DNA from 2 places in the Streptomyces sp. NPDC093260 genome. Region 1 is predicted to be linked to the other one. Evidence: riboswitches for the same ligand, from Rfam matches in the RefSeq annotation. Region 1 holds a riboswitch; the other holds the start of a gene.

The links. A riboswitch is a leader RNA that binds a small molecule or an ion and turns the genes downstream of it on or off. The one in region 1 is predicted to bind cyclic di-AMP.
Positions count from the first base shown of each region.
Region 2: linked by a shared signal. The riboswitch ahead of AB0N63_RS26765 (C40 family peptidase) and the one ahead of AB0N63_RS05855 (M23 family metallopeptidase) in region 1 are both predicted to bind cyclic di-AMP.

Region 1 covers NZ_JBFBEK010000003.1:367,937-373,545, forward strand. Annotated here, with positions in the region: gene AB0N63_RS05840 (DNA topoisomerase IV subunit A) at 1-641, opposite strand, end outside; gene AB0N63_RS05845 (pitrilysin family protein) at 1,059-2,429, shown strand; gene AB0N63_RS05850 (pitrilysin family protein) at 2,426-3,814, shown strand; cyclic di-AMP (ydaO/yuaA leader) riboswitch at 4,038-4,200, shown strand; gene AB0N63_RS05855 (M23 family metallopeptidase) at 4,213-4,971, shown strand; gene AB0N63_RS05860 (GntR family transcriptional regulator) at 5,233-5,609, shown strand, end outside.
Region 2 covers NZ_JBFBEK010000024.1:100,491-106,099, reverse strand. Annotated here, with positions in the region: gene AB0N63_RS26775 (ANTAR domain-containing protein) at 1-273, opposite strand, end outside; gene AB0N63_RS26770 (hypothetical protein) at 601-948, shown strand; cyclic di-AMP (ydaO/yuaA leader) riboswitch at 1,353-1,566, shown strand; gene AB0N63_RS26765 (C40 family peptidase) at 1,570-2,043, shown strand; gene AB0N63_RS26760 (ATP-binding protein) at 2,900-3,346, opposite strand; gene AB0N63_RS26755 (helix-turn-helix transcriptional regulator) at 3,617-4,477, shown strand; gene AB0N63_RS26750 (DUF397 domain-containing protein) at 4,505-4,735, shown strand; gene AB0N63_RS26745 (8-amino-7-oxononanoate synthase) at 4,777-5,609, opposite strand, start outside.

The sequences.
Region 1 (5,609 bases):
TTCGGGTAGCGGATCAGGTGCCGGGCGGCCGCGATCACCTCGCCGAGGTTGTGCGGCGGCATGTTCGTGGCCATGCCGACGGCGATGCCCGACGCGCCGTTGACCAGCAGGTTCGGGAAGGCGGCGGGCAGCGCCACCGGCTCCTGCTCCTGGCCGTCGTAGTTCGGCGCGAAGTCGACCGTGTCCTCGTCGATCGACTCGGTCATCAGGCTGGTCGCCTCGGCCATCCGGCACTCGGTGTACCGCATGGCGGCCGGCGGGTCGTCGTTGCCCAGGGAGCCGAAGTTGCCGTGGCCGTCGACCAGGGGCACGCGCATCGAGAAGGACTGCGCCAGCCGCACCAGCGCGTCGTAGATCGACGCGTCGCCGTGCGGGTGGAGCTTGCCCATCACCTCGCCGACGACGCGGGCGCACTTCACGTAGCCCCGCTCGGGGCGCAGCCCCATCTCGTTCATCTGGTACACGATGCGGCGGTGCACCGGCTTCAGGCCGTCCCGCGCGTCCGGCAGGGCGCGCGAGTAGATGACCGAGTACGCGTACTCGAGGAAGGAGCCCTGCATCTCGTCGACGACGTCGATGTCGAGGATCTTCTCCTCGTACGGCTCGTCGGGCGGCGGGGTCTTCGTGCTGCGGCGGGCCATCGCTGCCGGCTCCTTGCTGAAGCGTGTGACGGGATCTGACGCGGACCATTGTGGACCGCCCGACTGACAACGCGGACCGGACCCCGCCCCTTGACCGCCGGAGGCACCGTACGCGGACCCGCCCAACACCCCCGCGCAGACCCCCCACAGACGGCCTGGCGCGCCCCGCCGCACCCCCCGCGCGCTGCCCTGCACCCCCTCACGCCCCACCACGCGCCATGGGCGCTCCCGTGCGCCGCACACGCCCTCGCCGCGCCCCGGGGCTCCCCGCGCGGCCGGTCGCCGTCCCTCTTTCGTTCTCGCTCTCGGCGTACGACGTCCGGGAACTTCGCCAGGCGTGCGCGCGCTTGCATACAGTGGCAGGACCGGCAGGAAAAGGGCGGTTTCCAGACCGCCATCGCGATCGAAGGGACGTACATGCCCATGGGTCACACGGCCACAGCCGAGGCAGGCTCCGGCGGCCTGACAGCGACCGAGCACCGCCTGGCCAACGGCCTTCGCGTGGTGCTCTCAGAGGACCACCTGACCCCGGTCGCGGCGGTGTGCCTCTGGTACGACGTCGGCTCCCGTCACGAGGTCAAGGGACGCACCGGTCTGGCTCACCTCTTCGAGCACCTGATGTTCCAGGGCTCCGCCCAGGTCAAGGGCAACGGCCACTTCGAACTGGTGCAGGGCGCCGGCGGCTCGCTCAACGGCACCACCAGCTTCGAGCGCACCAACTACTTCGAGACCATGCCCGCCCACCAGCTGGAGCTCGCCCTCTGGCTGGAGGCCGACCGCATGGGCTCGCTGCTGGCCGCCCTCGACGAGGAGTCCATGGAGAACCAGCGGGACGTCGTCAAGAACGAGCGCCGCCAGCGCTACGACAACGTCCCCTACGGCACCGCCTTCGAGAAGCTGACCGCCCTCGCCTACCCGGAGGGCCACCCCTACCACCACACGCCCATCGGGTCGATGGCGGACCTGGACGCGGCCACCCTGGAGGACGCCCGCGCGTTCTTCCGCACCTACTACGCGCCCAACAACGCCGTCCTGTCGGTCGTCGGCGACATCGACCCGCAGCAGACGCTCGCCTGGATCGAGAAGTACTTCGGCTCCATCCCCGCCCACGACGGCAAGCCCGAGCCGCGCGACGGCTCCCTGCCCGACGTCCTCGGCGAGCAGCTGCGCGAGGTCGTCGAGGAGGAGGTCCCCGCCCGCGCCCTGATGGCCGCCTACCGGCTGCCGGAGGACGGCACGCGCGCCTGCGACGCCGCCGACCTCGCCCTCACCGTCCTCGGCGGCGGCGAGTCCTCCCGGCTCTACAACCGTCTGGTGCGCCGCGACCGCACCGCCGTCGCGGCCGGCTTCGGCCTGCTGCGGCTGGCCGGCGCGCCGTCCCTCGGCTGGCTGGACGTCAAGGCCTCCGGCGACGTGGAGGTGCCGGTCATCGAGACCGCCATCGACGAGGAGCTGGCCCGGTTCGCCGAGGAGGGACCGACCGCCGAGGAGATGGAGCGCGCGCAGGCCCAGCTGGAGCGCGAGTGGCTGGACCGGCTCGGCACGGTGGCCGGCCGCGCCGACGAACTGTGCCGGTTCGCCGTCCTGTTCGGCGACCCGCAGCTCGCCCTGACCGCCGTCCGGCGCGTCCTGGAGGTGACCCCCGAGGAGGTCCAGGAGGTCGCCAAGGCCCGCCTGCGCCCCGACAACCGCGCGGTGCTCGTCTACGAGCCGACGCCCGCCGCCGCGGCCGACGCCCAGGACGCGGACGCCGCGGCCACCGACGACACCGAGGAGACGGCGAAGTGACCGAGCTGGCCACCATGGACTTCCACCCCCAGCCGCAGCCCGGCGAGGCCAGGCCGTGGGCGTTCCCGGCGCCTGAGCGCGGCGCCCTCGACAACGGTCTCACCGTGCTGCGCTGCCACCGCCCCGGCCAGCAGGTCGTCGCCGTCGAGGTGCTGCTCGACGCGCCCCTGGACGCCGAGCCGAAGGGCCTGGACGGCGTCGCCACGATCATGGCGCGGGCCTTCTCCGAGGGAACCGACAAGCACTCCGCCGAGGAGTTCGCCGCCGAGCTGGAGCGCGCCGGCGCCACCCTCGACGCGCACGCCGACCACCCCGGCGTCCGGCTCAGCCTGGAGGTGCCCGCCTCCCGGCTGGCCAAGGGCCTCGGGCTGCTCGCCGACGCCCTCAGGGCGCCCGCGTTCGCCGACTCCGAGGTGGAGCGGCTGGTGGGCAACCGGCTGGACGAGATCCCGCACGAGCTGGCCAACCCCTCCCGCCGCGCCGCCAAGGAACTCTCCAAGGAGCTGTTCCCGGCCGACGCGCGCATCTCCCGCCCGCGCCAGGGCACCGAGCACACCGTCCGCGCCATCGACGCGGCGGCCGTCCGCGCCTTCTACGACCGCCATGTACGGCCCGCCACGGCCACCGCCGTGGTGGTCGGCGACCTCACCGGCATCGACCTGGACGCACTGCTCGGCGAGACCCTCGGCGCCTGGACCGGCTCGCCGACCGAGCCGCGGCCCGTGCCGCCGGTCACCGCCGACGACACCGGCCGCGTGGTCATCGTGGACCGCCCCGGCGCGGTCCAGACGCAGCTGCTCATCGGCCGTGTCGGCCCCGACCGGCACGACCGGGTGTGGCCCGCGCAGGTGCTCGGCACCTACTGCCTCGGCGGCACCCTCACCTCCCGCCTGGACCGCGTCCTGCGCGAGGAGAAGGGCTACACCTACGGCGTGCGGGCCTTCGGCCAGGTGCTGCGCTCGGCCCCCGACGGCTCGGGCGCCGCGATGCTCGCCATCAGCGGCTCGGTCGACACGCCGAACACCGGCCCGGCCCTGGACGACCTGTTCACGGTGCTGCGCAAGCTCGCCGCGGGCGGTCTCACCGACGCCGAGCGGGACGTCGCCGTGCAGAACCTCGTCGGCGTGGCGCCGCTGAAGTACGAGACGGCGGCGGCCGTGGCGAGCACCCTGGCCGACCAGGTGGAGCAGCACCTGCCCGACGACTACCAGGCGACGCTCTATCAGCAGCTCGCCGCCACCGGCACGGTGGAGGCCACCGCGGCCGTCGTCAACGCCTTCCCGGTGGACCGCCTGGTGACCGTCCTCGTCGGCGACGCGGCGCAGATCAAGGAGCCGGTCGAGGCCCTGGGCATCGGTCAGGTCACCGTCGTCGCCGCCGAGTAGCGGCATCCGCCGCCCGCGCGGGGCGACGGCGACGCACGCGTGCGCGTGGGGCCCTGGTGACCGAAGCGTCACCAGGGCCCCGTCGTGTCCGAATTGCGGGAGAGGCTGCCTGTCTGACCTGTGGCCTGCGCTACAAAACACCGGATCCGTTTGGGAATCGAAACCGGCCCCGTCTAGCGTCGATCCGGCTGTTCGTCAGGCAGTGCGCCGCACCCGCGGCACCGGACAGTCATCGCCGAGTCCCCGTACGGCGCGAGCCAGGGGAGCCGGGGACCCACGCAGTCCCTGGGGTGAATCGGACGCCCACGCGCCGGCGAGGGGGTCCGTAGGAGACCTTCCTGCTCCGAACCCGTCAGCTAACCCGGTAGGCGAGAGGGAAGGAAAGGACCCACGTCTGCATGGCGTTCACGCGCGCCACCGGGAAGCACCGCCGGCCCAGCCGGATGCACCGCACCACCGTCCGAGCGGCGGGCGTCGCGGCCCTCACCACCACCGGCGTCCTCGGCACCCTGGCCGCCGCCCCGGCGCTCGCCGCCGAGACCCCGGCCCCCGAGGACACCGGCCTCACCCCGGTCATCACCATCGGTGACACCGTCGCCGCCAAGATCGACGCGCAGGCCGCCGCGCAGCAGCACGCCGCGGAGCAGAAACTGGCCGAGCAGGCCGCCCGCGAGAAGGCCGCCGCGCTGGCCAAGAAGGAGCGCGAGGCCAAGGAGCGCGCCGCCCGCGAGGCCGAGCGCAAGCGCCTGAACACCTTCGTGCCGCCGATCTCCGGCTCCTACGTCTCCACCGGCTACAAGACCGGCGGCTCCCTGTGGTCCTCCGGCTCCCACACCGGCGTCGACTTCCACGCCGCGAGCGGCACCACCGTGCACGCGGTCGGCGTCGGCACCGTCGTGGAGACCGGCTGGGGCGGGGCGTACGGCAACCAGATCGTGATCCGGATGGCCGACGGCATGTACACGCAGTACGGCCACCTGTCGTCCGTCGGCGTCACGGTGGGCCAGCAGGTCGTCGCGGGGCAGCAGATCGGCGTGTCCGGCGCGACCGGAAACGTCACCGGGCCGCACCTCCACTTCGAGGCCCGCACCACCCCGGACTACGGCTCCGACGTCGATCCGGTCGCCTACCTGCGCCAGCACGGTGTGAACGTCTGACCAACGGCCCGCGACCGCCGAAGAGCGCAGAGCACGACCGCACGACAAGTGCGGAAGACCACGGACGGTCCACGAAGCCCCGGCCCCGAGCCGGGGCTTTCGGCATTTCCAGCCGCCCAGGTATTTTGCTGTCCAAAAATTTCCCATGGAACCCGGCTGCCCGTCGGAAATCCCGGCGTATTGCAATAGAGTCACGGAACAGGTGTCGCCCGTCGCCGGTGCGGCACGGTGATTTGAGCGTGATTCGGGCGGAGGTCGGGAATGCGTGTTCCGGCGCACTCGGTGTGCACGGCGATCAGGGACGACATCGTCGCCGGTGTCTATGAGCGCGGCAGCCGGCTCACCGAGGAAGTCCTCGCCCGCCGCTACGGCGTCTCCCGCGTCCCGGTGCGCGAGGCGCTGCGCACCCTGGAGGCGGAGGGCTTCGTGGTGACGCGACGGCACGCGGGCGCGTGCGTGGCGGAGCCGACCGGGCAGGAGGCCGCCGATCTGCTGGACATGCACCGGCTGCTGGAGCCGCTGTGCGCCGCCCGGGCCGCCGAGCGGCGCACCCAGGCCCATCTCAAGGTGCTGCGCGGCCTGGTCAGACTGGGGCAGGAGCGGGCCGCGAGCGGCTCGGGCGAGGAGCTGCGGGCGCT
Region 2 (5,609 bases), on a different contig from region 1:
CCCGCCCTGCGCGAACTTCAGGACGTGCTCGGCGACCGTGCGCACCTTCGTGTTGGTGTGCTGGGAGACCTCGCGCAGGACCCGCCAGGCGTCGTCGGGCGGGATCCGCCCGAAGGCCACCACGGCGCCGATGGCCTGGTCGATGACGGCGTGCGAGGTCAGGGCGCGCTGCAGCTGGTCGATCTCCTCGTGCAGCCGTTCGTGCTCCAGCACCAGGTCGGTGGTGGACAGCAGCTGGAGGGGGTGCCGCCTGGACATCGCGAAGAACACCATTGCAGATCCCCTGGGTCGTCGAACGGCCGGAGTTCCATCTCCAGCTTGCTCCAGGAGGGCGACGCGCACGACCGGAAGCCGACCGGCCGAGGGGTGCCGCCGGGTTGTGTACGTCCTGTACCTTCTCGACACCCGCGCCCCGCGCGGGGGCCGAGGACCGTCGCACGGAGGGCTGCGCCATGGACCGACCGTCCGCCCGCCGCATCACCCCGGAGGCCGTGGAGCGCGTGAGCGGAACCGTTCGGACGCCCCCGCCCCGGACGCCCGCTCCCCGGACGCTTGCTCCCCGGACGCCCGCTCCCGCCACGGTCGCGGGGTGAGCCGCCGATGCCGCCGCCCGCCCCGCCCGGACTGCCCGGGCCGTCCGCCGGACCGCCCTCGGAACCGCCGCTGCCGGCGCTGACCCGCGCCGAGTCGGAGCTGATCGACCGTTACCTCGTCGCGGTGGATCTGCTGGGCCGGATCAATCCGGGGCGGCACGAAAACACCTACAGCGGACTGAGGGCCGCTCAGGCGCTCGTCCGCGCGGCGGCCGAACTGCGGGACGCGCTCGCGCTGATGCACCGGCGTGGCGAGACCGAGCTGCACACGGCCACCCTGGCGCGAGCACTGCGGGCGCTCGACGGCGAGCGGCGGGCCGCCCGCGTCACCCTGCCGCCCCAGGACCCGAGTTGACGTACCCACAGACGTGCCGCCGTCGTGCCCGCAGGCGTGCCCCCGCCGTGCCCACCGATGCGCCTCGGACGCTCCCTCGGTGCGCTCGCATCACCGACGGAGCCGACACCCGCGGGCGGGACCCGAAACGGACCAAATGACGTACCGCCTTTCGGCGTAGATACACACCCTGTTTCGGCGTCTCCGCGGTTGCGCAACTCGCCTGCACGGATGGCGGAATACGCCGTTCCGCCGCTGGTCCGGGCCTCGCCGCGGGAGGACACAGTCGTTCGAACGCGCGAGTGTCCACCCGAACGGGTGAGTGGTGAGTAACAACACAAATCCTCGGTTGCGTTGGGATTTTCGGACATCCGTAGGTGAAGATCCCTGTCTGACGACAAGCCCCCGCCACAGCGGCGGGGCGGTCCGGGCGGACGCCGAGTCCTGCCGCCGCACGGACGACCGGTCGACGGGAGTGGATCGGCAGGAGTGGAGGACCCGAGCACGACGGGTCGCCGGAACGGTCACGCCATGGCCGGGTCGAGCAGCCCTTGGGGTGAAGCCGCAGCGATGCGGCCGGGCAACTTCGCCAGCCCGAATCCGACAGGTCATCCTTCACAGGCGGCTGACGAAGGGTTGCGCATGACTGCGCTCAATCGTGTCCCGTCGTTCATGGCCCGGGCCGGCACGGCCTCGGCCCTGACCATCGCCGCCGTCGGCGGTTCGATCGTGGTGCCCGGCGCCGCCTCCGACGCCTCGGCCGCGACTCTCGCGACGAAGGCGCTCCAGATCGCCGCGTCCAAGAAGGGCTCGCCCTACCAGTGGGGCGCCACAGGACCGCGGCGGTTCGACTGCTCCGGGCTCACGCTGTACTCGTTCAAGCGGGCCGGCAAGAAGCTGCCCCGCACGGCCGAGCAGCAGTACAACAAGACCCGCCACATCTCGGCGGGCAGCCGCCGCGCCGGCGACCTGGTGTTCTTCCACTCGGGCTCGTACGTCTACCACGTCGGCATCTACGCCGGCGCGGGCAAGATCTGGCACGCGCCGAAGACCGGGGACGTGGTGCGGCTGCAGAAGATCTGGACGAAGAGCGTGTGGTACGGGCGGGTCAGCTGACCCGCCCGAGGGCGGCGGCCCGGGTGACCGCCCGTCACCGCCGCCGGGCCGGCTCGCCGCCGCGCCCCCGGGCCCTGCCGCTCCGGGCCGGTCCGGCCCCCGCTGCGGTTTGCCGACCGGCGCGTCGGCCGCGGGCCGCGGTCCGACGCGGTCCACCGGCCGACGCGGCCGGTGACCGCCGGCGGTCACCGCCGTGGACCGCCCACCGGCCGACACGCACCGCCCGCGCCCGCCCCGTGCCCGGCGGCCCGCACCCGCACCCGCACCCGGGTACGGGGTCCGCTCCGGCCGTGCGCCGACCGGCGTCACGGCCACCGGGGCTACGGCGCTACGGCGCTACGGCGGCTACGGCCGGGATGGTCACGGCCATCGGCGGCCACGGCCGTCCGCCGTCCGCCGTCTGCCGTCTGCCGTCCGCCGTCCGCCGTCCGCCGTCTGCCGTCTGCCGTCTGCCGTCTGCCGTCTGCCGTCTGCCGACCGTCGCGGACCGCCCGGCCACTCGTGGTGCTCCGTCCGCAAGCCGTCCCACGGTCGCGACCGGAAGCCGAGCGACCGCCGCTGCCGGAAACCGACCCGGCGTCCCACACCCGGAAGCCGGTCCACCACCGCGGCTGCGAGCCGACTCGGCCGCAGGGCCGCAGGGCCGACCCGGCGGCACGGTCACCGGCGTCCGGTCGACGCGCTCACGGCCGCAGGCCGTGGCAGCCGCGGCCCGTCCGGGCCACCGCGGCCGCGGGTCAGCGGGCCCTTCCGGCGTGCGCACCCGCCCCGCCGGCCATGCACGGCACGCCCGCCCTCGCGGTCGTGGACGACCCGGTCGCTCGGGGCGTACGCCGCGCCCCGCTCCCGCCGCCGCTCAGCTCGCCGTCGCCGGGCGGTGGTCCCGTGGGGTCCACGGGAGTTCGATGCAGACCGTCTTGCCGCCCTCGCGGGTGGGTCTCACGCTCAACCTGCCGCCGCACTCCGCGGCGAGCCACCGGATGATCACCATGCCCCGGCCGTTGTCCTGCTGGACGGCGGCCGGCAGCCGCTTCGGGAACCGGGGGTGGCTGTCGGTCACCCCGATGCGCAGCAACTCGTCCCGCTCCAGAGCGAGGTCGACCGTGAAGGTGGGCGACTGCCCGAGAGTGTGCTGGACGGCGTTGGTGGCGAGCTCCGAGACGATGAGCCGTACGGTGTCGGCGGTCTCCGTCCGCGCCGGCAGACCCCATTCCGCCAGGGTGTCCACCGCGTAGGAGCGGGCGGCGGAGACCGAGGCGGGATCGCTCGGCAGAGTGACGGATGCTTCCAGGAGGTCTGCCATGGCGATGTCGTCCCTTTCCCACGGGGCCGTGGTCCGACACGGAGCGGATGGTTCGAGTACGGTCCCGGACTGGTGCTTCGCCGTCAGACTGCCATCACCACGCGGGTCCTGGTGGCGATCCACCGGGATATGCATATATCTGTCGCTCGAAGCGGTGAACTCTGCGACGGCCGACCGTATGCGGCAGGACTCTCCTCGCACCCGCGGGAACCGGTCCCGCCCGGCGCGGCGCGGTCCGTCGCGGGGAGCCGGAGGGAGGAAGGAGAGCCCATGCAGCACGGTCCCGTGGTGCGCCGCCGCAAGCTGGGCGCCGAACTGCGCGCACTGCGCACCGGCGCGGGTCTCACCAGCGGGCAGGCGGCCCGGCTGGTGGGCTGGCACCAGTCGAAGGTGAGCCGGATCGAGACCGGCACCAGCGGTACGAAGCCGGCCGACGTGCGGCTGCTGCTGGACGCCTACGACGTCCATGACACGCAGTTGCGGCGGCTGCTGCTGGCCCTGGCCGGCTCCGAGGACGGCGACGGCCGGCACCGCTGGTGGCACGCCTACCGCGGGGTCCTGCCCCCCACCTACCGAGACTTCATCAGCCTGGAGTCGCAGGCGACCGCGATGCGCACCCTGGAGACCACGGTCGTGCCCGGACTGCTCCAGACTCCCGAGTACGCCCGTGCGGTGACCCGGGCCGCCGTGGAGGGCCTCGACGAGGAGCGGCTGGACGCGCTGGTCGAGGTCCGGCTCGGCCGCCAGCACGTCCTGCGGGCCGATCCGCCGCTGGAGCTGAACGCGGTGCTCGACGAAGCCGTACTCCATCGTGAGGTGGGCGGCCCGGAGGTGATGGCGCGTCAGCTGGAGCGACTGGAGGAGGCGGCGCGGCTCCCGCAGGTGCGGTTGCAGGTACTGCCGTTCTCCGCCGGGGCCCACATCGGCGTCACCGGTCCCTTCGTCATCTTCTCTTTTTCTCACACTACTGATCTGGATGTGGTCGTTCTCGACCACTTGACGAGTAGCCACCATCTCGATCGGAAAGAAGACCTAGAGGCCTACACCGAGGCCTTCGACGCTCTTCGGTTCCACGCCCTGTCGGCCGAGGACTCGTCGGACTTCATCGCCGGGATGCGCCAGACCATGTGACGGCGCGCGACCGAACAAGGAGGCATCATGTCCGCTCCGCCGCGGCACGTACCTTCCAGCGCCGATCTCCACCGGGTGCGGTGGCTGCGCAGCAGCTACAGCACGGGAGCGAACAACTGTGTGGAGACCGCCCGACCGGCCTCGGGGCCGGGCGCCGGACTGCTCGCCGTGCGCGACTCCAAGGCCCCCGCCGGGCCCGCACTGCTCTTCTCCCCGGCCACTTGGGCGGACTTCACGGCCGCGGCGCACCGGTTCTGACCGCATTCCGCCGAGGCGACGCACGGCCGTGTCACGCCGACTCATGGTCGCGTTTCGCCGATCACCCGCACAGCGCGTTCGATCTGCGCCCCGGAGAGGTCCGCACGGGCGGTCAGTCTGAGCCGTGAGATGCCGTCGGGCACGGACGGCGGGCGGAAGCAGCCCACCGCCAGGCCCGCCGCACGGCAGTCGGCCGCCCATCGCACGGCCGCCTCCGGGGACGGCGCGCGCACGGAGACCACCGCGGCGTCCGGGCGTACCGCCTGAAGGCCCGCGGTGGTCAGGCGCGCGTGCAGGTCGGCCGCCACCGCGCGGGCCCGTTCCGCGCGCTCCGGTTCGCGGCGCAGCAGCCGCAGCGCGGCCAGCGCCGCGCCCGCCGCCGCGGGGGCGAGCCCGGTGTCGAAGATGAACGTCCGGCCCGCGTTGACCAGGTGTTCGATCACCCGGGCGGGTCCGAGGACGGCTCCGCCCTGGCTGCCGAGGGACTTGGAGAGCGTGGCCGTCACGACCACGTCGTCCGCGCCGGCGAGTCCCGCCGCGTGCGCCGCGCCGCGGCCGCCCGCGCCGAGGACGCCCAGGCCGTGGGCGTCGTCCACCACCAGTCCCGCGCCCCGCTCCCGGCAGACCTCCGCGAACCGCGCCAGCGGGGCGGCGTCGCCGTCGACCGAGAAGACCGTGTCGGAGACCAGGACAGCCGCCCCCTCGTGGGTGCCGAGCGCCTTGCGCACGGCCTCGGGGTCCGCGTGGGCGACGACCTGGGTCGTGGCGCGCGCCAGTCGGCAGCCGTCGATGAGGGAGGCGTGGTTGCCCGCGTCGGAGACGATCAGCGAGCCGTGCGGGGCGAGCGCGGTGACGGCGGCGAGGTTGGCGGCGT